DNA from 3 places in the Sphingomonas sp. T1 genome. Region 3 is predicted to be linked to each of the others. Evidence: predicted binding sites of a transcription regulator. Region 3 holds the regulator's gene; each other region holds the start of a gene.
The links. Region 3 encodes LexA, which represses DNA repair genes until DNA is damaged. Its sites were predicted from a motif close to GTTCCNCNCTTGTTCT; they were not measured.
Positions count from the first base shown of each region.

Region 1: GV027_RS12615 (MmcB family DNA repair protein) is a predicted target of LexA. The motif match lies at 4,878-4,893, and genes of this name have one in related genera.
Region 2: GV027_RS03885 (ATP-dependent helicase) is a predicted target of LexA. The motif match lies at 2,061-2,076, and genes of this name have one in related genera.

Region 1 covers NZ_LR733875.1:2,782,563-2,789,907, reverse strand. The annotation lists gene GV027_RS12640 (transglycosylase domain-containing protein) at 1-1,892, shown strand, start outside; gene GV027_RS12635 (M48 family metallopeptidase) at 1,868-2,542, opposite strand; gene GV027_RS12630 (YcgN family cysteine cluster protein) at 2,547-2,981, opposite strand; gene GV027_RS12625 (SCO family protein) at 2,978-3,577, opposite strand; gene GV027_RS12620 (ankyrin repeat domain-containing protein) at 3,652-4,308, shown strand; gene GV027_RS12615 (MmcB family DNA repair protein) at 4,369-4,866, opposite strand; gene GV027_RS12610 (cell wall hydrolase) at 4,985-5,608, opposite strand; gene GV027_RS12605 (DUF1491 family protein) at 5,798-6,124, opposite strand; gene GV027_RS12600 (PaaI family thioesterase) at 6,135-6,614, opposite strand; gene GV027_RS12595 (PTS sugar transporter subunit IIA) at 6,604-7,071, opposite strand; gene hpf (ribosome hibernation-promoting factor, HPF/YfiA family) at 7,173-7,345, opposite strand, start outside.
Region 2 covers NZ_LR733875.1:894,496-901,840, reverse strand. The annotation lists gene GV027_RS03885 (ATP-dependent helicase) at 1-2,057, opposite strand, end outside; gene GV027_RS03880 (GFA family protein) at 2,159-2,554, shown strand; gene GV027_RS03875 (UrcA family protein) at 2,779-3,105, shown strand; gene GV027_RS03870 (inorganic phosphate transporter) at 3,327-4,973, shown strand; gene GV027_RS03865 (MFS transporter) at 5,023-6,282, shown strand; gene rsmD (16S rRNA (guanine(966)-N(2))-methyltransferase RsmD) at 6,332-6,868, opposite strand; gene GV027_RS03855 (pseudouridine synthase) at 6,868-7,345, opposite strand, start outside.
Region 3 covers NZ_LR733875.1:3,398,463-3,405,807, forward strand. The annotation lists gene GV027_RS15515 (citrate synthase) at 1-478, opposite strand, end outside; gene gltX (glutamate--tRNA ligase) at 504-2,009, opposite strand; partial or broken gene GV027_RS21815 (ComEC/Rec2 family competence protein) at 2,113-3,135, shown strand; gene GV027_RS21820 (ComEC/Rec2 family competence protein) at 3,224-4,237, shown strand; gene lexA (transcriptional repressor LexA) at 4,397-5,122, opposite strand; gene GV027_RS15535 (molybdopterin molybdotransferase MoeA) at 5,191-6,375, opposite strand; cobalamin riboswitch at 6,613-6,825, shown strand; gene GV027_RS15540 (HoxN/HupN/NixA family nickel/cobalt transporter) at 7,005-7,345, shown strand, end outside.

The sequences.
Region 1 (7,345 bases), 620 kb from region 3:
AGATCCCCGCGGTGATGCGCGACGCGACCGTCGCGGTCGAGGATCGGCGCTTTCGCTCACATCTCGGCGTCGATCCGGTCGGGATCGCACGGTCGGTCAAGGTCCGGTTCGATCGCGGGCGCTGGACGCAGGGCGGGTCGACGATCACGCAGCAATTGGCGCGCAACGTCTTCCTGAACAACCAGAAGAAGTTCGGGCGCAAGTTCCGCGAGTGGATCCTGGCGTTCGCGCTCGAGCGCAAGTTCAGCAAGGACCAGATCCTCGAACTCTACCTTAACAAGGTCTATTATGGCGGCGGCGCCTACGGAATCGACGCCGCGTCGCGCAAGTTCTTCGGCCACGGGGCGGACCGCCTGTCGTTGGCCGAAGCGGCGGTAATCGCCGGGCTCGTCAAGGCACCGTCCAACTATTCGCCGACTGCCGATGCCGAGGCGGCGATGGGCCGTGCGGGCGTCGTGCTGAAGACGATGGCGGAAACCGGCGTCATCAGCGCGGGCGAGGCCGCCGATGCCGATGTGCAGGGGCTCAAACTGGCACCCGAGCCGAAGCAGAACAGCGTCCGCTACTTCACCGACTGGGCCTTGCCGCAGCTCGACACGCTGATTGACGAGACCGAGGCGCCGCTCGAGGTGTGGACGACGCTCGACCTGTCGATGCAGCGCGATGCCGATGCCGCGATCCGGGCGAATGCCCCCCCGGGTGCGCAAGGCGCGCTGGTGTCGCTCGACCGCGATGGCGCGGTCAAGGCGATGGTCGGCGGCAAGGACTATGTCTCGTCGATCTACAACCGCGCGACGCAGGCGGTCCGCCAGCCGGGTTCGGCGTTTAAGCTGTTCGTGTATCTCGCCGCGCTCGAGGCCGGGCACAAGCCCGAGGATTCGATCGTCGACGAACCCGTGACGATCGATGGATGGAGCCCGCGCAACGATTCGCGGCGCAATTCCGGCGCCGTCAGCCTGCGCACGGCCTTTGCCTATTCGCTGAACACCGTCGCGGCCAAGCTGGGGCAGGAGGTCGGTTTCACGACGGTCGCGGACATGGCGCGGCGGTTCGGGATCACGACGACGGTCAACACGCATCCCTCGATGGTGCTGGGCACGTCGGAGGTCCGCGTGATCGACATGACGCGTGCCTTTGCCAGCGTCGCGAGCAAGGGCGTCGCGGTGACCCCCTATGGCATCACCCGCGTGACCGCGAACGGCCAGACGATCTACACGCATGAGGTCGATCGCAGCCACGTCCTCGTCGCCCCCTATGTCGCCGCCGAGATGACCGACCTGTTGCAGACCGCGGTCAACACCGGTACCGGCCGCGCCGCGCAGATCGGCCGCCCGGTGGCGGGCAAGACGGGAACGACCAGTTCGTCGAAGGATGGCTGGTTCCTCGGCTTCTCCAGCGGCATCACCACCGGCGTGTGGATGGGTCGCGACGATGCCAAGCCGATCTCGGGACTGCACGGCGGTACGGCGCCGGCGCGCGCTTGGGCGGCATTCATGAAGCCCGCCACGGCCAATCGCCCGATCGAGCAGTTCGAGACGCAGGTGACCCTGCCCGAATGGCAGCTCGAACCCGATGAGGAGAGCTATTTCGGCCAGCCCGACAACGGCCAGATGATGGTCGACGAGAATGGCAATCCGATCGAGCCTGGCGGTGTTCCGGATATGCCGAGCGATGCCCCGGCGGGTGAGCCGATACCGCGCCCCGATGCGGACCCGTCCGACCAGACACCGCCGGTGCCGCAGCAGCAGTTGAACCAGGACTGGATCGACAGGGTGACGGGCCGGGACGCACCACGGCGCGATCCCGCCGCGCCGCAGCCGCGCGCGCCCCAGCGGGACTGGTCACGCGAGAGTTCGCGCGACCGCTTTCAGGACGATCGACCGACCCAGTGAAGCGCCGCGCCATGCGTGCGTAGCCAGACGCGCGCAGGGGTGGGGTCCTCACCATAGAGATCGGCGACGAGCGCGTGGAAGGCGGGCGCGTGGTTCATGTGGACGCGGTGGGCGACCTCGTGCGCCACCGTTGCCCGCCGCACGAAGCCGGGGGCGAGGATCAGCCGCCAGCTGTAGCGGATCACCCCGCTCGACGCGCAGCTCCCCCAGCGGCCCCTGGCATCGCCGATCGCGACCTGCGTGACGCTGACCCCAGCCTTGGCGGCATATTCGGCGGTTTCCTGGTCCAGCAGGCCCAGCGCGGTACGCTTGAGCCATGCCTCGACACGGCGCGGAATCGTCTCGACGGGGCCGGACAGCGACAGGATCGCGCCGTCGCGGACCACCGTGCGGCGGCTGCCCGGGGTCCACGCGATCGTCACCGGCTCATCGGCGACCATCACGACCGCACCGGGAACGAAGGGCTGCGGCTGCGGCAGACGCGCGCGCTGCTCGGCGATCCAGTCCGCCTTCTCCTCCGCCCAGGCCAGTGCCTGCTTCAGCGCCGCCCGCTTGGGCAGGACGAGCTTGGCACGGCCGCTGGCGGGATCGATCGACAACCGAGCCCTGCGCGCGCGCGCATGCCGGATGATCTCGAGGCCGTCGATCACCGGGTCAGAGTTCGCGGTCGATCACGTGATATTCGAGCTCGCCGGCCTCGTCCTCGCTGATCGTCCAGCCGCGGACCGACTGTTTGGCGCGGTGCACCGCCTCGCGGTCGCCGCAGACGAGATAATGCCACTCGGGAAGCTGCTCGCCCGCCGCGCGCAGGCGGTAGGCGCAGGTCGAGGGCAGCCAGTCGATGTCGCGGACGTTCGACGTCGTGAGGCGCACGCATTCGGCGACATAGGCGTGGCGGTGGCGATAGTCCGAACACTGCCCGCTGCGCCGGTCGAGCAGCCGGCACGATACGTTGGTCGCGACGAGCTCGCCCGTATCCTCGTCCTCGAGTTTGTGGATGCAGCATTTGCCGCAACCGTCGCACAGGGCTTCCCACTGGCCGCGGTCGAGCTTCTCGATCGGCGTGTCTTCCCAGAATCTGGCGCTCATCGGGCCCAGCGCTTGATGTCGTCGGCCAAGGCCTGTGGTCCCTTATCCTGTGGCAGCAGCGCGAGAGGCTTGCCGTCCGGATCCATCAGATAGGCCTGACGCGAGTGATTTACGAGGTAACCGCCACCGGGCGCGGCATCCCCCTTGGCCGAGAAGATCGCGAATTCCTTCTTTACGGTCTCGATCGCCGCGGGACTGCCGGTGAGCCCGACGATGCGCGGATGAAAGGCGGTGACGAACTGCTTGACGACCGCAGGTGTGTCACGCGTCGGATCGACGGTCACGAAGATCGGCACGATCCGCGCCGCGAGCGCCGGGTCGCTGGCCTCGAGCAGTTTCATCGCGCCGCCGATCGTCTGCATGTCGGTCGGACAGACATCGGGACAGAAGGTGTAGCCGAAATACATGATCCGGTATTTGCCCGCGAACCGGCGGTCGCTGACCTGTTGCCCGTCCTGATCGACGAGCGTGAACGGCCCGCCGATCCGCGCGCCGGCAAGCGGCGGCGTCGCGGGCGCCGCGGGCGTATCGGGCGCAGAGGGGCTGCACGCCGCGAGCGCGAGGGCGGCGAGAAGGGCGGGGCGTCGATTGGTCATGATACAGCCAGCCTTGATCTGTTAGCCCGTGCGGCGCAAGCGTCGCACATCACCCGCGTCCCGAGGATCTATCGATGTCGTATATCCGCCAGTGCCCCGCCCTGACGACGGGCGCCAAGACCATGGGCGCCCTGTTGATGGGAGCCGTGATCGCGCTTCCCGCCGCCACTGTGGTCGCCCCGCGTGCCGCGCATGCCCAGAACCAGTCGGAAGGCTATAAATTCCTGAACGCGGTTCGCGAGTCGAAGAACAACGAGGTCCTCGAAATGCTCGGGCGTCCGGGCAGCAGCATCGTCAATGCGCGCGACGTCTCGACCGGCGAGGGTGCGCTGCACATCGTCATCAAACGTGCCGACGAGACCTATCTGCGGTTCCTGCTGCAGAAAGGCGCCGACGCCAATCTGCGCGACGGCAAGGGCAACACGCCGCTGCTCCTCGCGGTGACGCTCGGCCAGACAGACATGATCCCGATCCTGACCGCAGCCGGCGCCAATCCGAATCTTGCCAATTCGGCAGGGGAAACGCCGTTGATCCGCGCCGTTCAGCGCCGCGACGTTGCCATGATCCGCGTGCTGCTCAACGAAAACGCCGACCCCGATCAGGCCGATATCATCGCCGGCATGTCGGCGCGCGATTATGCCAAGCAGGATGGTCGCAACGTCGTGGTGACCAAGCTGCTGGCCGATGCGCCGAAGAAGACCCGCAAGGCGGTCGCGGGGCCGAAATTCTGACGATCACGTCGCCGGGCGGCTGATCCTGCCGCGTATCGTGAGGATCAGCCGCCAGCCGGATCAGAAGGCAAGACCGGCGGCGTCGGGATCGACCTGTGCGATCAGGCGTCGTGCGGCGCGTCTGGCAAAGGCTAAAGTGCAGCGCTTGCGGACATGCGCGGGCAGGGGGGTCGTATGCGCCTCACGGACGATCGCGGCGTCATAGCGGTCAGCGACGATGATCCCGGTACGTTCGGGCAGAAACGCCGCCCCCTGCAGCGGCCGCATGTCGAACCCGGCCGGCACCGCCCAGAAATAGCGATCGCAATGCCCGAGATACTCAGGCCATTTGCCATCCCCGACCAGATCCGCGCGCGACACCTTGATCTCGACGACGACGATCTGCCCGCGGGCATCGATCGCCATCAGATCGGCGCGACGCCCCCCGTCGAGGGGAACTTCCGCCATCGCGGTCAAGTCGTGGCGCAATAACATCCGGATCACGCCGCGTGCCACGTCGGCGGCACATAAGGGCGATCCGGGTTCGTCGATGCAGGAGTCCGGGGGGCTGTCGAGCATGCGCCAGAAATAGAACAATCCGCGAACGACGCAAGCGCGTTCACGGATTGTTTATAGCGTTAGCGATGCAGGTGGGATCCTGATCATGATCCCGGACCCTCTCCGGATCGGCTGTCGATCAGCGATAAAAGACGTGGTTGCCGATCGAAGCGACCTTGATCACGCGGCCCGCAGGGCGGCGATCGGCGGTGTTGAAATACAGCGCCTTCTCGGCCGGGCTGTTCCATGCATCGGCCAGTGCGACCTTCGCGACGGCGATGGCGGTGCGGTACGACGTGCCCTTGTTGATCGCGGGGATCTGACCGCCGCGGACAAAGCTGAACTGGCCGCGCTGCTTGACGACGTCGCAGACGTCGGCGGGGAAGCGGCCCGACTTGGCGCGGTTGATGATGACTTCGGCGACGGCGAGCTGACCGGTGAGCGGCTCGCCCTTGGATTCAAAATAGATGGCGCCGGCAAGGCACTGGAGCGCTTCGTCGGCGGCGGCGCTATCCTGCGCGGCAACGGCCTGGGCGAGCGTTTCGAATTCTTCGTCTTCGATTTCGGCCGACGTCGGGACGGCGGTCTGTGCAGCGGGCTCGACGGCGGTGACGGGCGTCACGGCGGGAACGGTCTGCGGAACATTCTGAGAGGAGAGGGCGTTTAGATTTGCGAGTGCGGTGAGGCTGGCGGTCGAGCGATCGACGCCGGTCGCCTGGCTGGGCGCGCTGTTGCCGAACAGGCCGGCGAGAGAGAAGGTCATGACCACAATCGTTGCGGCCCGCTGCAAAATCGTCATTCAAACTTATTCAGATGCGGTTGGACCACGGAACCAATCGTACGAGCCGATCGTCCAGGCATCCCCCCGACTGCGTAACTGATCCGGATCGCACCCGTCCCAGCACAACGCCAATCAATGTTGAATATCCCCTCTATCGGGGGGACTTTGGAGTCAATCGGCCAGGATCGTTTCAGCGGCGAACCGTTCCGCCGCTGCGACATCCACCTCGATCACCCAGAGATCTGGATCGCTCGACCGCCGTCGACGCCAATAGCCGTCGAGATCTTCGGCCGGAGTCGAGTCGATCAGCGCCGTTCGCCCGTCGGCGCCGATTCCGCGCTCGAGCAGGCGGGGCAGGGCACCACGGTCGATGGCGATCACGAGGATCGCGCCGCCCTGCGCGTCCCCTTTGGCGAGCACCGCGCCAAAACCGCCGGCGTCGTTGACCCGTCGGAGCAGCGCACTGACGACGACGCCGCTGGGAAGACGGCCGCTCATCGCAGGACGATCACGGCAGCGGGCGCGGCGAGACGCGGTATCCGGGAAGCCCGGCCAGGGCGATCCGTGAGCGCATGAACGTACCCGTGCCCCGCGCCGCCTCCTCCCCCTCGGCGTCGATCAGCCGGGCATCGGCGACGAACACGCGGCGCTTCCCGCTGATCCAGCGGCCTTCGGCGATGACCGGCCCCGCCTTTAACGGGCGGGTCAGCAACAGGTTGAACGCGGTCGTCAGGAGAAAGCGATCGGTGACGAGACTGTTGGCGGCATAGAAGGCGGCATCGTCGAGCATCTTGAAATAGCTCGTCCCGTGCGCGGCACCGCCGGCATGATAATGACGTTCGTCGATCGTGAACCGGATCCGCGCAACACCGGCCTCTGGTATCTCGAGCGTCGATTCGAAGAAGCGGTTGATCGGCGCACAGGCGTAGAGCGATTCCAGCGCGCGAAAATGCGCCTCGGCGCCGGCGGAGGCCAGTTCAGGCGGCATCGCGGACCGCATCGGCGGTGAACAGCGCATAAAGCGCATCGGTCGAACCCGCACCGCGGAGCTTGTCAAGGAACAGCTTGTCGCGCAGCCGCCGCGATATCCGGGCAAGCGCCTTCAGGTGAACCGCGCCCGCATCGGTCGGCGACAACAGCATGAAGACGAGATCGACAGGCAGATCGTCGACGGCCTGAAAATCGATCGGCTGCGCCAGTCGCGCGAACACCGCCGTGACCTGTGTCAGTCCGTCGAGCTTGGCATGCGGGATCGCGACACCACCGCCAAATCCCGTCGAGCCCAGCTTTTCGCGGGCAATCAGACGGTCCGCGATAGTTTTTGCGTCGCCTTCGACAATGTCGGCCGCAAGCGTGGCGACATGGTGAAGCACGGCCTTTTTGTTTGCCGCGACCATGCCGGTCAGGACCGCGTCCGGACGCAGCATATCACTGAAGTCATTCATGCTGTTCATGTCTCAAAGCGCCCCCGCACGCCCCGCCTTAACGGTTTGCACGGGGGCGTAAAGCGCAGCGTCACAACAGCTGTTGCGGCTCGCGCGCTCTATTAGGGTGCGGCGGATGCGGAGCGTTGCGGTTCGACCCAGCCGATCGTGCCGTCACCGCGGCGATAGACCATGTTATGCGCGCCAGTACCCGCATTCATAAACAATAGTGCGGCGGTATTGCGAAGATCGAGCATCATCACCGCGTCGGATACGCTGGCCTCGGGAATGTCGA
Region 2 (7,345 bases), 2.5 Mb from region 3:
GCGCGCTGCCAGCCGGGGCCGCGGCCGGTGCCGCGTGCGACGTCGGCGAACGGATCGGCGCGGTCGGACCAGTTCGCCTGCCACAGGCTCGCGCCGCCCGACATCGTCGTCTCGGTGTCGGTATGCTCGTCGGGCAGTTCGGCGACGAAGCGGGAGGGGATCGACGAATTCCACTGGCCGTAGATGCGGCGATTGGCGGCGTGGAGAATGACGGCGAGGCGACGCGCGCGGGTGATCGCGACATAGGCGAGGCGGCGTTCCTCCTCGAGGCTCTTCACGCCGCCCTCGTCGAGCGAGCGCTGCGAGGGGAACAGCCCTTCCTCCCAGCCGACGCAGAAGACGGTGTCGTATTCGAGGCCCTTGGCGGCGTGGATCGTCATGATCGTGACCTGCGGATCCTGCGCGCCGCCCTCATTGTCCATGACGAGCGAGACATGTTCGAGGAATGCGCCGAGCGAATCATATTCCTCCATCGCGCGGACGAGTTCGCTCAGATTCTCGAGCCGGCCGGTCGCCTCGACCGATTTCTCGGCCTGGTACATCGCGGTATAGCCGCTCTCGTCGAGCAATTGTCGTGCGAGTTCGGCGTGGGGCAGGCTGGTCGCCATGTCGCGCCAGCGCGCGATGTCGCCGACGAGGCGGCCGAGCGACTTCTTGGCGGCCCCGGTCAGCTCGTCGGTGTCGAGGATGCGGGCGGCGGCGGTGGTCAGCGGGGTGCCGGTGGCGCGCGCGAGCTGGTGGATGCGCGCGACCGCCTTGTCGCCCAGGCCGCGCTTGGGGACGTTGACGATGCGTTCGAAGGCGAGGTCGTCCGCGGGCTGGTTGACGACGCGGAGATAGGCGAGCGCGTCGCGGATCTCGGCGCGTTCGTAGAAGCGGAAGCCGCCGACGATCTTGTATGGCATGCCGATCGCGATGAAGCGGTCCTCGAACTCGCGCGTCTGGTGCTGCGCGCGGACGAGGATCGCGACCTCGTCGAGGCTCTTGCCCGTGCGGCGGACGCTCTCGATTTCCTCGCCGACGCGGCGCGCTTCCTCGGGGCCGTCCCAGACGCCGATGACCTTCACCTTCTCGCCGACGTCGAGCTCGGTCCAGAGCTGCTTGCCGAGGCGGCCGCCATTGTTGGCGATCACGCCCGAGGCTGCGCCTAGGATGTGCGGCGTGCTGCGGTAATTCTGTTCGAGGCGGATGACCTTCGCGCCCGGAAAGTCGCGCTCGAACTTCAGGATGTTCTCGACCTGCGCGCCGCGCCACGAATAGATCGACTGGTCGTCGTCGCCGACACAGGCGATGTTCTTGCGTTCCTGCGCGAGCAGCCGCAGCCAGAGATATTGCGACGAGTTGGTGTCCTGATACTCGTCGACCATGATGTATTTGAAGCGCTGCTGATACTGGGCGAGCACGTCGCGGTGAGTCTTCAGGATGACGAGCATGTGGAGCAGCAGGTCGCCGAAATCGCACGCGTTGAGCGCGCGCAGCCGGGTCTGATATTGCTCGTACAGCTCGCCGCCGCGGCCATTGGCGTAGCGCTCGCTCTCGCCCGCATCGATATCGGCGGGGACGAGGCCCTTGTTCTTCCACTGGTCGATCAGCCCGGCGAGGCTGCGCGTCGGGAAACGCTTCTCGTCGATATCGGCGGCGAGGATGAGCTGCTTGAGCAACCGCAGCTGGTCGTCGGTGTCGAGGATCGTGAAGTTGGACTGCAGCCCGACGAGCTCGGCATGGCGGCGCAGCATCTTGGCGGCGATCGCGTGGAAGGTACCGAGCCACGGCATCCCCTCGACCGCGTCGCCGACGAGGCGCCCGACGCGCTCGCGCATCTCGCGTGCGGCCTTGTTGGTGAAGGTGACCGAGAGGATCTCCGACGGCCACGCCTTCTTGGTGAAGATCAGGTGCGCGAGTCGCGCGGTCAGCGCCGCGGTCTTGCCGGTGCCCGCGCCGGCGATGATCAGGACGGGGCCGTCGGTGGTCAGCACCGCCTCGCGCTGGGGATCGTTGAGGCCGCGGAGATAGGGCGGCTGGCGGTTTGCGTCGGACGGATGGGCGATCTGGTTCACCGGTGAACAGGTAGGGAACGGGGCGCGATCGGGCAAGCGGCTAAGGCTTGCACGACGCAGCGATGTGTGGAACAAATCGAGAATATCAACAGGAGGCGTGCATGTTGTCGGGACGATGCCATTGCGGAGCGATCCACTATGTCGCGACGGGCGAGGCGGCGCATCATGCGCTGTGCCATTGTGAGGATTGCCGCCGAAGCGCAGGCGCGCCGATGGTCGGCTGGATCGCGTTCAGGACCGAGCAGGTGACGATTTCGGGCGATCCGGTGACCTATGCGTCGTCCGAGCACGGGCGGCGGCTGTTCTGCGGGGCGTGCGGGACGGGCCTGTTCTACACCAACCCGGTCGCGCTGCCGGGGATCATCGACATCCAGTCGTGCACGCTCGACGATCCCGAGTCGGTTGCACCGGGCGCGCAAATCCAGGTCGCGGAGCGGCTGGCGTGGATGGCGGACCTGGCGAGCCTGCCCGAATTCGCGCGCTATCCGGGGATGTGAACGGGCGTGCCGTCGCCGTCCGGGTGCGGGGTGATCGAAATCGCGGGGCGACCGACGAACCGTCGCCAAACCGTCGCGGGCGCGTAACGATCCGGGCGTAGGGCGTGCGCAGCGACGAGGGTTTTCGTCGGAGAGGCCGCGCAGAGACGGTCCTCCCGACGGTCAGGCTTAGTCGCGCGCAGGCGGTGTGCCTGCGGACCGCAGGACCAGCAAAGGACGTCATCATGAAGATCCTCCACAGCGTCGCTTCGGCGGCGATCGCTTCCGCGTGCCTTTTTGCGACCGGCGCTGCCGCCGATCCGGTGCGCGACCCCGTCACGATCCGTGTCTCGCATGCCGGCCTAGACCTGGCCAGCGACGCCGGCCGGCGCGTGCTCGCGCGTCGCGTGCAGTCGGCGGTCAACCGGACCTGCGCCCCGCGGACCGGCGGGCTGAATGCCTTTGCCGAGTCGCGCCGGTGCCGCGCGGAAATGATGCAGGACGCCACGGTCCAGACCGCCGCGTTGCTGACGCGCAACGGGACGCAGCTGGCAAGCCTCGCGGGGCGGTAGCGTCTTCGCGCTCGATCCGATGCGCGATTGGAGGAGGACCGCTCTGTCAAAGGCGCGGCGGTCCTCCCCCGCCGTCAGGCTGTGCCTGCCTCCCCCGGCGGGGGAGGATCATGGGCGGTCGCGCGCCGCGCGGGGTTCGTCACTGTGTCATTCTGGTATCGCCGCGCGGCGATGCATCGCGTTGTCATAAAGTTGTAATCGTTAGGGCCGACTGCGCGATCATGGCTACTTCCCCATTAACGGTCGACGCGATCGACCGCGCACCGCGCAGCGGACCGCGGCTCGATCATGATCTGCATCCGGCCGGGCGCTGGATCTTTCTGGCAATATTGCTGGGGGGGCTGGCTTATGCGGGGTTCAGCATCGCCACCGATACCGCGCAGGTCGGCGAGACGCTCGCGGTCGGTGCGTTCGCGTTCCTCGGGCTCGCGCTGCTGATCGCGCTCGGGTTCGAATTCGTCAACGGCTTCCACGACACCGCCAATGCGGTCGCGACGGTCATCTACACGCATTCGATGCCCGCGCCGCTCGCGGTCGTCTGGTCGGGATTCTTCAATTTCGTCGGCGTGATGACGTCGTCGGGCGCGGTGGCCTATTCAATCATCACGCTGCTGCCGGTCGACCTGATCCTCAACGTCGGCAGCGCGGGCGGGTTTGCGATGATCTTCGCGCTGCTGCTCGCGGCGATCCTGTGGAACCTCGCGACCTGGGCGGTCGGGCTGCCCAATTCGTCGAGCCATGCCCTGATCGGCTCGATCCTCGGCGTCGGGCTCGCCAACCAGCTGATCAACGGCGGCGCGGACGGCACGTCGGGCGTCGACATGGCGCAGGTGACCAAGGTGCTCTCCGCGCTCGCGTTCAGCCCGGTGGTCGGCTTCGTCGGCGCGCTGCTGATGCTCTTGGTGATGAAGCGCTTCCTGCGCGATCGCAAGCTGTACGAGGCGCCCGAGAGCGATACGCCGCCGCCGCGCGGGATCCGCGCGCTGCTGATCGGGACGTGCACCGCGGTCAGCTTTGCGCATGGCAGCAATGACGGCCAGAAGGGGATGGGGCTGATCATGCTCATCCTGATCGGCTGCGCGCCGACCGCTTATGCGCTGAACCGGACGATGCCCGAAAGCGCGACGCCGGCGTTCGTCCAGAGCGCCCGCGCGGCGTCGTCGGCCTATGCCGCGCATGCCGACGGCGCCCCCGCCACGGTCGAGGCCGCCCGCGCGCGCGTCACCACCGCGCTGAAATCCAAGCAGGTCGCCGAGCCCGTCGTCTATGGCGCGCTCGCCACGCTGTCGAACGACGTCACCCGCCGGATCGAGGGCTATGGCTCGCTCGGCAAGGTGCCCGCTGCGGCGACATCGAACCTGCGCAACGACATGTACCTCGTGCTCGACACCACCAAGCTGGTCGCGGCGGACAAGACCGCGCAGGCGCGCTTTACCGCGCAGGAGATCACGGAGCTGAAAACCTATGGCGGCGGGCTCGAGCAGGGGACGCGCTACATCCCGATCTGGGTGAAAGTCACGGTCGCGCTCGCGCTCGGGCTCGGCACGATGGTCGGGTGGAAGCGGATCGTCGTCACCGTCGGCGAACGGATCGGCAAGTCGCATTTGACCTATGGCATGGGTGCGTCGGCGGAGCTGGTCGCGGCGGCGACGATCCTGATGGCGGACCGGTTCGGCCTGCCCGTGTCGACGACGCATATCCTGTCGTCGGGCGTTGCGGGCGCGAGCGTCGCAAATGGCGGCGGGCTGCAGCGGCGGACGCTGGTGAACATGGGGCTGGCGTGGATCATGACGCTGCCGGTTGCGATGCTGTTGTCGGGCGGGCTGTACTGGATGCTGCTCGGGTTGGCGCACGCCTTGGGGCGCTAAAGCCGAGCGCGCGATTGACGGGGCGGCGGCGGGCGGCGATGCACGCGGCATGAGCACGCTTAGGTCCAGCCGCCGCATCCTCGCCGCCAGCCTGGTCGGCACCGCGGTCGAATTTTACGACTTCTACATCTACGCGACCGCCGCGGCGCTCGTGTTCGGGCCGCTGTTCTTCGCGGGCCAGTCGGCGTCGGCGCAGCTGCTGCTGAGCTATGCGACGTTCGGGCTGGCGTTCGTCGCGCGGCCGGTGGGCGCGGTGCTGTTCGGGCATTTCGGCGACCGGGTCGGGCGCAAGTCGACCCTGGTCGCGTCGCTGCTGCTGATGGGCGGATCGACCGTCGCGATCGCGTTCCTGCCGACCTATGCGCAGGTCGGCTGGTGGGCGCCGGCGCTGCTCTGCCTGATGCGGCTGGGGCAGGGGCTGGGGCTGGGCGGCGAATGGGGTGGCGCCGCGCTGCTCGCGGTCGAGAATGCGCCGCCGCACCGCCGCAACACGTTCGGGATGTTCCCGCCGCTCGGCGCGCCGGTCGGGTTTCTCGCCGCCAACGGGCTGTTCCTGATCATCGGCCTGGTCCTCGACGAGGCGCAGTTCCTCGCCTGGGGGTGGCGGATCCCGTTCCTGGTCAGCGCGGTGCTGGTCGGGCTGGGGCTGTGGGTGCGGCTGAAGCTGACCGAGACGCCCGCGTTTCTGGAAGCGGAGAAGACCGAGGCGATCCCGCGCGTGCCGATCGCCGAGCTGCTGACGCGGCATCTGCGCGCGACGCTGGCGGGGACGTTCGGGGTGATCGCGTGTTTCGCGCTCTTCTATCTCGCGACCGCATTCGCGCTCGGCTACGGCACCAAGACGCTCGGCTATTCGCGCGAGGCGTTTTTGGGCGTCGAGCTGGTCGCGATCTGGTTTCTGGCGGCGGGGGTGATCCTCGCGAGCGTGCTGGCGGATCGCTATACGGCGGCGCGGATGCTCAGCATCGGGTTCGCCGGCTGCATCGTCGTCGGCGCGCTGATGGGGCCGATGCTGGGGTCGGGATCGCTGGTCACGGTGTCGCTCTGGCTGTCGGGCGCGCTGTTCGTGATGGGGTTCGCCTATGGCCCGCTCGGTGGATGGCTGCCGAGCCTGTTTCCGGCGGGCGTGCGCTATACCGGCGTGTCGATGACGTTCAACCTTGGCGGCGTGCTCGGCGGCGCGCTCGCGCCGATCGTGGCGGAGGCGCTGGCGCCGCGCGGGCTCGGGCTGGTCGGGGTGTATCTGATGGCCGCGGGGGTGCTGAGCCTTGGCGGGCTGCTGATCGTCGGGCGCCGCGCCGCCGCGTAGGACGGGGTCTCCCGCTTGCGCGGGAGACCGTTACGTCAGGCGGGGGACGTCAGGCGGGGCGCAGCAGCGTCAGCCGTGCCTTGCCGTGGACGCGCGTGGCGTCGACCTCGAAGCCCGGCAGCTGGACGACCTCCGCCTTCGCGGTCTCGAGGCTGATCCACGTCGCCGGGCTGGTCCAGCCGAGCCGCGCGAGCTTGTCGAGCGCGACGAGGCCCGCCCCGGTGTCATAGGGCGGATCCATCAGGATGATGTCGAGCGGCGCGGGCGCGGGGCCCATCGCCATCACCGAGGTCGCGCGGACGTCGCCGCGAATGCCGAGCTTGGCGAGATTGGCCTTCAGCGCATCGAGCGCGGGTTTGTCCTGCTCGACGAACAGGCACGATCCCGCACCGCGCGACAAGGCCTCGATCCCGAGCGCACCCGAGCCCGCGAAGAGATCGGCGACCGCGAGGCCTTCGAAACTGCCGACGCGGCTGGTCAGCATCGAGAACAGCGCCTCGCGCATGCGATCGGCGGTCGGGCGGGTCGCGTCACCCTTGGGCGCGACGATCTGGCGACCGCGATACTGGCCTGCGATGATCCGCATCAGCGTTTACCTCCGCGTGGTGCACGGGGCGGATGACCGCGCCCCCCTGATGGTCCCTTGCCGGGCGCGGGCGGACGACTGCCGCGTTCGGGGCGCGGTGCGGCGTCGCGCGGCGGGCGGGGATCCGCACCGGGGCGACCGGCGGCACTGCGCGCGGCGCGCTTGTCGAGACCGGTCCGCGCGCGGGAGTCGTCCGTCTGAGGGCGGAAGCCGCGTTGCTGGTCCTGGCGCTGGTCCTGGCGCTGGGGCGAGTCGGGACGGCGCGGGGCCGTCGTGCCCCCGCTACCGCCGCCGCCGACGCGGGTCGGGGCGGCGCGGTCGCGGGGCGGCTTGGCGGCGCGGAAATGCTTGATCTTGGGGCTGGTGCTCAGCTCTTCGCCGCGGTCCGCGCGCTCCTGGCGATAGGTCGGGCGACCGGTGCCGGCGCCGGTCGGCTGGGCGTGATGCGTCGCGGCCGCACGATTGCCGCCGCGCGCA
Region 3 (7,345 bases):
CGATGACGCGCTGTGCCGGATCGTGGATGTCGGTCGAATCGTGATAGAAGGCCGAGAGCGCGCCGACGACGCCGCACAGGATCGCCATCGGATGCGCGTCGCGACGGAAGCCACGGAAGAACTGTGCGAGCTGTTCATGCACCATCGTGTGGCGAGTGATCGTGTTCGAGAAGGTCGACAGCTCGTCTTCGCTCGGCAGTTCGCCGTTCAGCAGCAGATAGGCGACTTCCATGAAGTTCGACTGTTCGGCGAGCTCGCCGATCGTGTAGCCGCGGTGGAGCAGCGTGCCCGCATCGCCGTCGATATAGGTCAGCTTCGACTGGCACGAGGCGGTCGAGGTGAAGCCCGGATCATAGGTGAAATTGTCGGTCTGCGCGTACAGCTTGCGGATGTCGATGACATCGGGGCCGACCGTACCGGACATGACCGGATAATCGAATTCCTTGCCGTCGACCTTGAGGTTTGCGGTCTCGCTCATGCTTGTATCCTTCCTCGAAATCTTATCAGTCTGCCATCCGGTCGGCGATCCGACCGAGGCTCTCGTCACGCCCGAGCAGGTCGAGCACATCGAATATTCCCGGCGACGTCTTGCGACCGGTCAGCGCGGCGCGAAGGGGTTGTGCAACCTGCCCGAGCTTTAGGCTTCGCGCTTCGGCCACGCGCCGTACCGCGCCTTCGAGCGCTTCCGTATCCCACTTGTCGAGCGCGTCAAGTTCAGCATGCGCGTTCGTCAGAATCGCACTCGCTTCACCCTGCAAAAGGCTCGCTGCGGCGTCATCCATGGCCAAGGGGCGCTGGCTGAACAGGAAATTCGAACCTTCGGCGAGTTCGTTCAGGTTCGCTGCACGTGGCTTCAGGACAGGCATCGCCCGAGTCAGAAGGTCGAGTCCGCCATCGGGCAGGGCGTGACCGAGGCGATCGGCGGCGAGCTGGGCCAGACGCGCATCATCGGCCTCGCGGATATAGTGGCCGTTCAGGTTCTCGAGCTTCTTCAGGTCGAAGCGCGAGGGCGACTTGCCGACGCCCGACAAATCGAACCATTCGACCGCCTGTTCGCGGCTGATGATCTCGTCATCACCGTGCCCCCAGCCGAGCCGCAGCAGGTAGTTGTCGAACGCCTCGGGCAGGATGCCCATCTCGTCGCGATACGCCTCGATGCCGACGGCGCCGTGACGCTTGGACAGCTTGGCACCATCGGGGCCGTGGATCAGCGGGATGTGCGCATAGATCGGATCGGGCCAGCCGCCCTCGATCGCGTCCATCGCGCGGTAGATCGGCAGCTGGCGGAACGCGTTGTTGAGGTGATCGTCACCGCGGATGACGTGCGTGACGCCCATGTCGTGATCGTCGACGACGACCGCGAGCATGTAGGTGGGCGTGCCATCGGAGCGGAGGAGGACGAGATCGTCGATTTCCTCGTTGCGGACCGTCACCGATCCCTGGACGCGATCCTCGATCGTGACCGCACCCTCCTGCGGCGCGCGCAGGCGGACGACATGGGGAAGATCGGGGGCCTCGCTCGCCGGCCGATCGCGCCACGGGCTGCGAATGCGGAGCGGCTTCTTGGCCGCCTGCGCCTCCGCGCGCATCGCCGCGATCTCGTCATTGGTCATGTAGCAGCGATAGGCGTGACCGGCCTCGACCATCTGGTGCGCGACGCGGGCGTGGCGATCGGCGCCAGCGAACTGCATGACGACGTCGCCGTCCCAGTCGATCCCCAGCCAGCGCATGCCGTCGATGATCGCGTCGATCGCCGGCTGGGTCGACCGCACGCGGTCGGTATCCTCGATACGCAGCAGGAATTTGCCGCCATTCGCCTTGGCGAACAGCCAGTTGAACAACGCCGTGCGTGCGCCGCCAAGATGCAGGAACCCCGTCGGCGACGGAGCGAAACGAGTAACCACGGGTGCGGCCGAAACGACGGCATCCGTATCAGATATTGCGCCCAACCGCGGGTGCTCCCAGACTGTAGAAACGATGGCCGGATCAGCCGTCGCCGCCTCTAGCATGCGTCCCCGGCGGCGACAAATGGGCGTGCCGCCCTGGATGGCGGAGCCGGGCCGGGCGATCGAACGCTGGCTGGAGGCAGAGCGCGACCAGCTCATAACCTGGATGCCGGTCGGGCTTGGCGGCGGCATCGCGCTGTGGTTCGTGCTGCCCGATCCCGTGGCATGGGGCACCGCGATCCTGGTGCTGGTCGCTGGCGGTTTGGCCGGACTTGCGGTGGGGCGCGGCGGGCGTGCAGCGCGGATGCTCGCGATCGGCGCGATTGCGGCGGCGCTCGGCATCGGGCTGATCTGGGTGCGATCGGACCGCGTGGCGGCACCGGTGCTCGCGGGGCCGACATTCGTGCAGCTGTCGGCGCGGGTCGAGACGATCGAACCGCTCCTCGCGCGTCGACTGGTGCGGTTGACGGTGCGGCCCGTCAGGCCGGGGCAGGACGCCGATGGCGCGCCGGTTGCGTTGCCAGGCCGCGTCCGCATCAACCTGGCAGAGGCGGATGCGCCAGCGGCGCTCGCAATCGGCGCGACGATAAAGCTTCGCGCGCGACTCATGCCGCCGCCCTTGCCCGCGGTGCCCGGCGCCTATGACTTTGCGCGCGTCGCCTGGTTTGGCGCGATCGGCGCGACGGGGCGGGGCTTTTCGCCTGTGGTGGTAGCAGAGCCGGGCCGCGGCGGCGCTGGAGTCCGGGTGGCGCTGTCGCGGCATATCGTCGCGCAGCTTGACGGGAGCGCGGGCGGGATCGCGGCGGCGCTGGCGACCGGCGACGTCGGCGCGATCAGCGACGCGGATGCGGAGGCGATGCGCCGCGCCGGGCTGGCGCATCTCCTTTCGGTAAGCGGCCTCCACATCACCGCGGCGGTCGCCGCGACGATGCTGATCGTGATGCGGCTGCTGGCGCTCAGCCCATGGCTCGCGCTGCACACGCGACTGCCATTGATCGCCGCGCTTGCCGGTGCCGCAGCGGCGATCGGCTACACCGTGCTGACGGGCAGCCAGGTGCCGACGATCCGCTCCTGCGTCGCGGCGTTGCTGGTGCTGGTCGCGCTGGCGATGGGGCGCGAGGCGATGACGTTGCGGCTCGTCGCGACGGGAGCGATCGCGGTGATGCTCGCGCTGCCTGAATCGCTCGCCGGGCCGAGCTTCCAATTGTCGTTCGCCGCGATCACCGCGATCATCGCGCTGCACGAGCATCCCGTCGTCCGTGCCACGTTCACGCCGCATGACGAGGGCCGCGGCAGGACGCCTGTTGCGCGGCGCCGTGTCGCTGCTGCTGACCGGGCTCGTCGTCGAGGCGGCGCTGATGCCGATCGCGGTCTATCATTTCCACAAGGCCGGGGTGTACGGCGCGGTGGCCAATATCGTCGCGATCCCGCTGACCACGTTCGTCGTGATGCCGTTCGAGGCGCTGGCGCTGCTGCTCGACACGATTGGGCTCGGCGCACCCGCCTGGTGGCTGGTGCAGCATGCGCTCGACGCGTTGCTGTGGCTTGCGCGTGCGGTCGCCCACGCACCGGGCGCAGTCCGCGCGTTGCCTGCGGTTCCCGACGGGGCGTTTGCCTTGATGGTCGGCGGCGGTGTGTGGATCGCGCTGTGGCGGACGCGGTGGCGACGGATCGGGATCCTGCCCTTGGCGGTCGGCGCGGCGTGGGCGCTGACGACGCCGTCACCCGATATCCTTGTAACGGGCGATGGGCGTCACGTCGCGGTCCGGACCGCCGCCGGGCTCGCGCTGCTCCGCGATCGGGCGGGGGACTATGTCCGCGATACGCTGGCGGAGAATGGCGGGGTCGATGGTGAGCCGCTGCTTCTCGCGGATCAGCCCGATGCGCGGCGCAGCCGCGACCTGTGCCTGACCGATGTCGTAGCCCGCGGCCGGGCTTGGCGCGTGCTGGCGACGCGCAGCGTTTACCGGGTGCCGATTGCGCAGATGGTTGCCGCATGCCGGCGCGCGGACATCGTCATCAGCGAGCGCGGGCTGCCGCGCGGTTGTACGCCGCGATGGCTGAAGCTCGACCGGTCGATGCTCGCGCGGACCGGGGGGATCGCGTTGACGTTGACCACGGGGCGGATGGTGACGGTGCTCAATCCGGGGGACCGGCACCCGTGGCGCGATCCACCGACGCTGGCGCGGCCAATGCGACGGTTCGGGGCGGCGGGCGATCAGCATGGGCTGGCCGGGGGGGCGGCGTCGGTCCGGTTTCGGGTGCCGGCTCGGGGGTGGTCAGAGCGATAGGTCGCGACTGGGTATGTCGGGTCATGATCCTGCGAAGGTGGGGCCTCCGATTGGGAGGGCCGCAATTCCGAAACGCGGACGATGGTGCCTGGGGCCGTTGGTCACGAACGCCACTGCCGGTTGCGTGGCGGTGATGACCGCCAGCGCCCCCAGCATTCGTCAGTCGTAGCGGCGCAGGATACCCGACAGCTTGCCCTGAACCCGGACCTGAGCGGGCGCATAACGCTGCGGGTCATAGGCGCGGTTGGCCGGGTCGAGCCGGACCATCGCGCCCTCGCGGCGGAAATATTTCAACGTCGCTTCGCTGTCCTCGATCAGCGCGACGACGATCTCGCCGTCGCGGGCGATCTCGGTACGGCGGATCAGCGCATAATCGCCATCGAGGATGCCGGCTTCGACCATCGAGTCCCCCGAAACCTCCAGCGCATAATGCTCGCCAGTGCCAAGCAAAGCGGCCGGGACGGCAAGCATCGAGCTGCCCTCGAAGGCTTCGATCGGGACGCCGGCGGCGATCCGGCCGTGCAGCGGGATCTCGACGACGTCGTTCGCCGCGATGCGGGCGGGCGACGCGGGCGTGGCGCTGGCCGTGTTCGGCGCAGATACGGTGTCGGCCGATGCCGCCACCTTCGGCCCCGACTTCGCCGCCGTCTGCCCTGTTGCCGCCTCGGGACGCTCGGGCATCCTCAGCACTTCGAGCGCGCGCGCCCGGTTGGGCAGGCGCCGGATGAAGTTGCGCTCCTCAAGCGCGCTGATCAGACGGTGCACGCCCGATTTCGATTTCAGGTCGAGCGCGTCCTTCATCTCCTCGAACGAGGGCGACACGCCCGTCTCGGCGAGGCGGTCATTGATGAAGCAGACAAGCTCGTGCTGCTTGCGCGTGAGCATAACGGTTCTCCGTCCGGAACAGACGAGGAACTTCTATGGAACACTTGCAGCTTCGTCAAGCGGTGACGTCACGCGATGACGAGGATTTCCGCCGAGTCGCCCGCCCTTGCCGCCGGCGCGTCGCCATCGCGGATGATCAGGCAGGACGAGCGGGCGAGCGTCAGCAGCATCGAGCTGTCCTGGATGGTCGAGGCATAGGCGCGGCCGTCGCGCAGTTCGGCGCGCATATAGTCGGTCCGCGACTGGTTGGGCGGAAGATCCTCGCCGAGCAGCGCATGCGTCGTCTGCGGCAGGGGATCGCGCGCGCCGAGCATGTGCGCGACGACGGGGCGGACGAACAGGATCGCGGTGACGAAGGCGGAGACGGGATTGCCCGGCAGGCCGAGCAGCATCGTCCTGCCAAGCGTGCCCGCCATCATCGGCTTGCCCGGGCGCAGCGCGATCCGCCAGAAGTCGATGCTGCCGCCCGCTGCCTCGATCGCGGGGCGGACGAGGTCGTGATCACCGACCGACGCCCCCCCGGTGGTCACGAGCAGATCGGCATCGACCCCGGCAAAGGCGTCACGCAGCGTGTCGAGCCGGTCGGGGAGGATTCCGAGATCGATAATGTCGACGGGCAGGTCGGCGAGCATCGCGGCGAGCATGATGCCGTTTGATTCCGGCAGCGGGACGGGGTCGCTGGTCGAGCCGGGCGGGACGAGTTCGTCCCCCGTCGCGGCGACGGCGACGCGCAGCCGGCGGCCAACCGACAAGGCGCCGTGCCCGCCGGTCGCAGCGACCGCGATGCGGGCGGGCGTCAGCCGGTCGCCGGCCGCGATCAGCCGCGTGCCGGTCGCGAAGTCGAGCCCCTTGCGGCGTGTGTTGCGTCCCTCGAAGGCGGGGCCTTCGCCGTCGAGCATCAGCCCGTCGCCGTCGCGCGCCGCCTCCTCCTGGACGAGCACAGTGTCGGCGCCCGCCGGCATCGCCGCGCCAGTGAAAATCCGCGTAGCCTGTCCCGCGCTGACCAAGCGGGCGAAGGGGCGGCCGGCGGCGCTTTCGCCGATGACCGTCCACGGCCCGGGCAGATCGGCGTAGCGGATCGCATAGCCGTCCATCGCCGAGAGGTCGGTCGCGGGCTGGGTGCGGCGGGCGAGAATGTCCTCCGCCGCCCAGCGACCCATCGCGGAGCGCAGCGGCACGGTTTCGGCCGGCACGCGCGATGCCATGGCGAAGAGGCGGGACTGGGCTTCGGCGACGGGGACGAGAGGGCGCATGCGGGCTCCGTTCAGCGGGGCGATGAAGGTCTGCGCTGCTCGCACGAATGCCGCGGGGCGGAAAGCGGGCAACGCCGCGACCGGCAGGACACCGGTCGGTTACGCGATCAACGTACGAGGTACGGCAGACGTTGCGGTGAGATGGGACGACATGTCCGGCGTTGCGCCGCACGCAAATCCTGTCGTCAGCGCGGGCAAAACGCGCTAGCCCTGTGGCGCAGGTCCGACGCAAGCCGGATCCGCACAGATCGCGTCGGTGCCCTTCGGGGCTTGAATGGGAATGCGGTGCGGGGTTCGCCCCAAGACCGCAGCTGTCCCTGCAACTGTAAGCGGCGAGCGACACGCACGCGCCCCCTGCGACGGGGGCAGCCACTGGGCCGATGGCCTGGGAAGGTGTGCGTCGAGCCTTGACCCGCGAGCCAGGAGACCTGCCGGCGTCTGGTCGCTCTTGTCCCGGTCCAGGGGGTGGCCGAGGCACGGTGAACGCCGTCTGAGCGACGACCATGCGGCGGGGGCCGCATCGGCGACGCATGCCGGCCGCTCATGGCGTCCGGTCGGCGCGCGTCCCGGTCGTTCGCGGCAGGCCCCCGTCCTCGTCGGACGCCGGGGATGTGCTAATGACCAAGATCATGACCGGGCGGACCGCCGGGCGTTCGACGCGACACCGGATCGGCTGGATGTTCGCGATGCTGGTTGCGGCCAACATCGCCGCCTGGGGATGGGCGTTCGCGCTGTTCCAGGCGCAGCCGCTGATGCTGGGCACCGCGATGCTCGCCTGGGGGCTGGGGCTGCGCCACGCGGTCGATGCGGATCATATCGCGGCGATCGACAATGTGACGCGCAAGCTGATGCAGGACGGGCAGCGGCCGATCGGGGTCGGCTTCTGGTTCGCGATCGGCCATTCGGGGATCGTCCTGATCGCCGCGGTCGCCATCGCGCTGACCGCGAGCGCTCTGTCACAGTTCGAGGC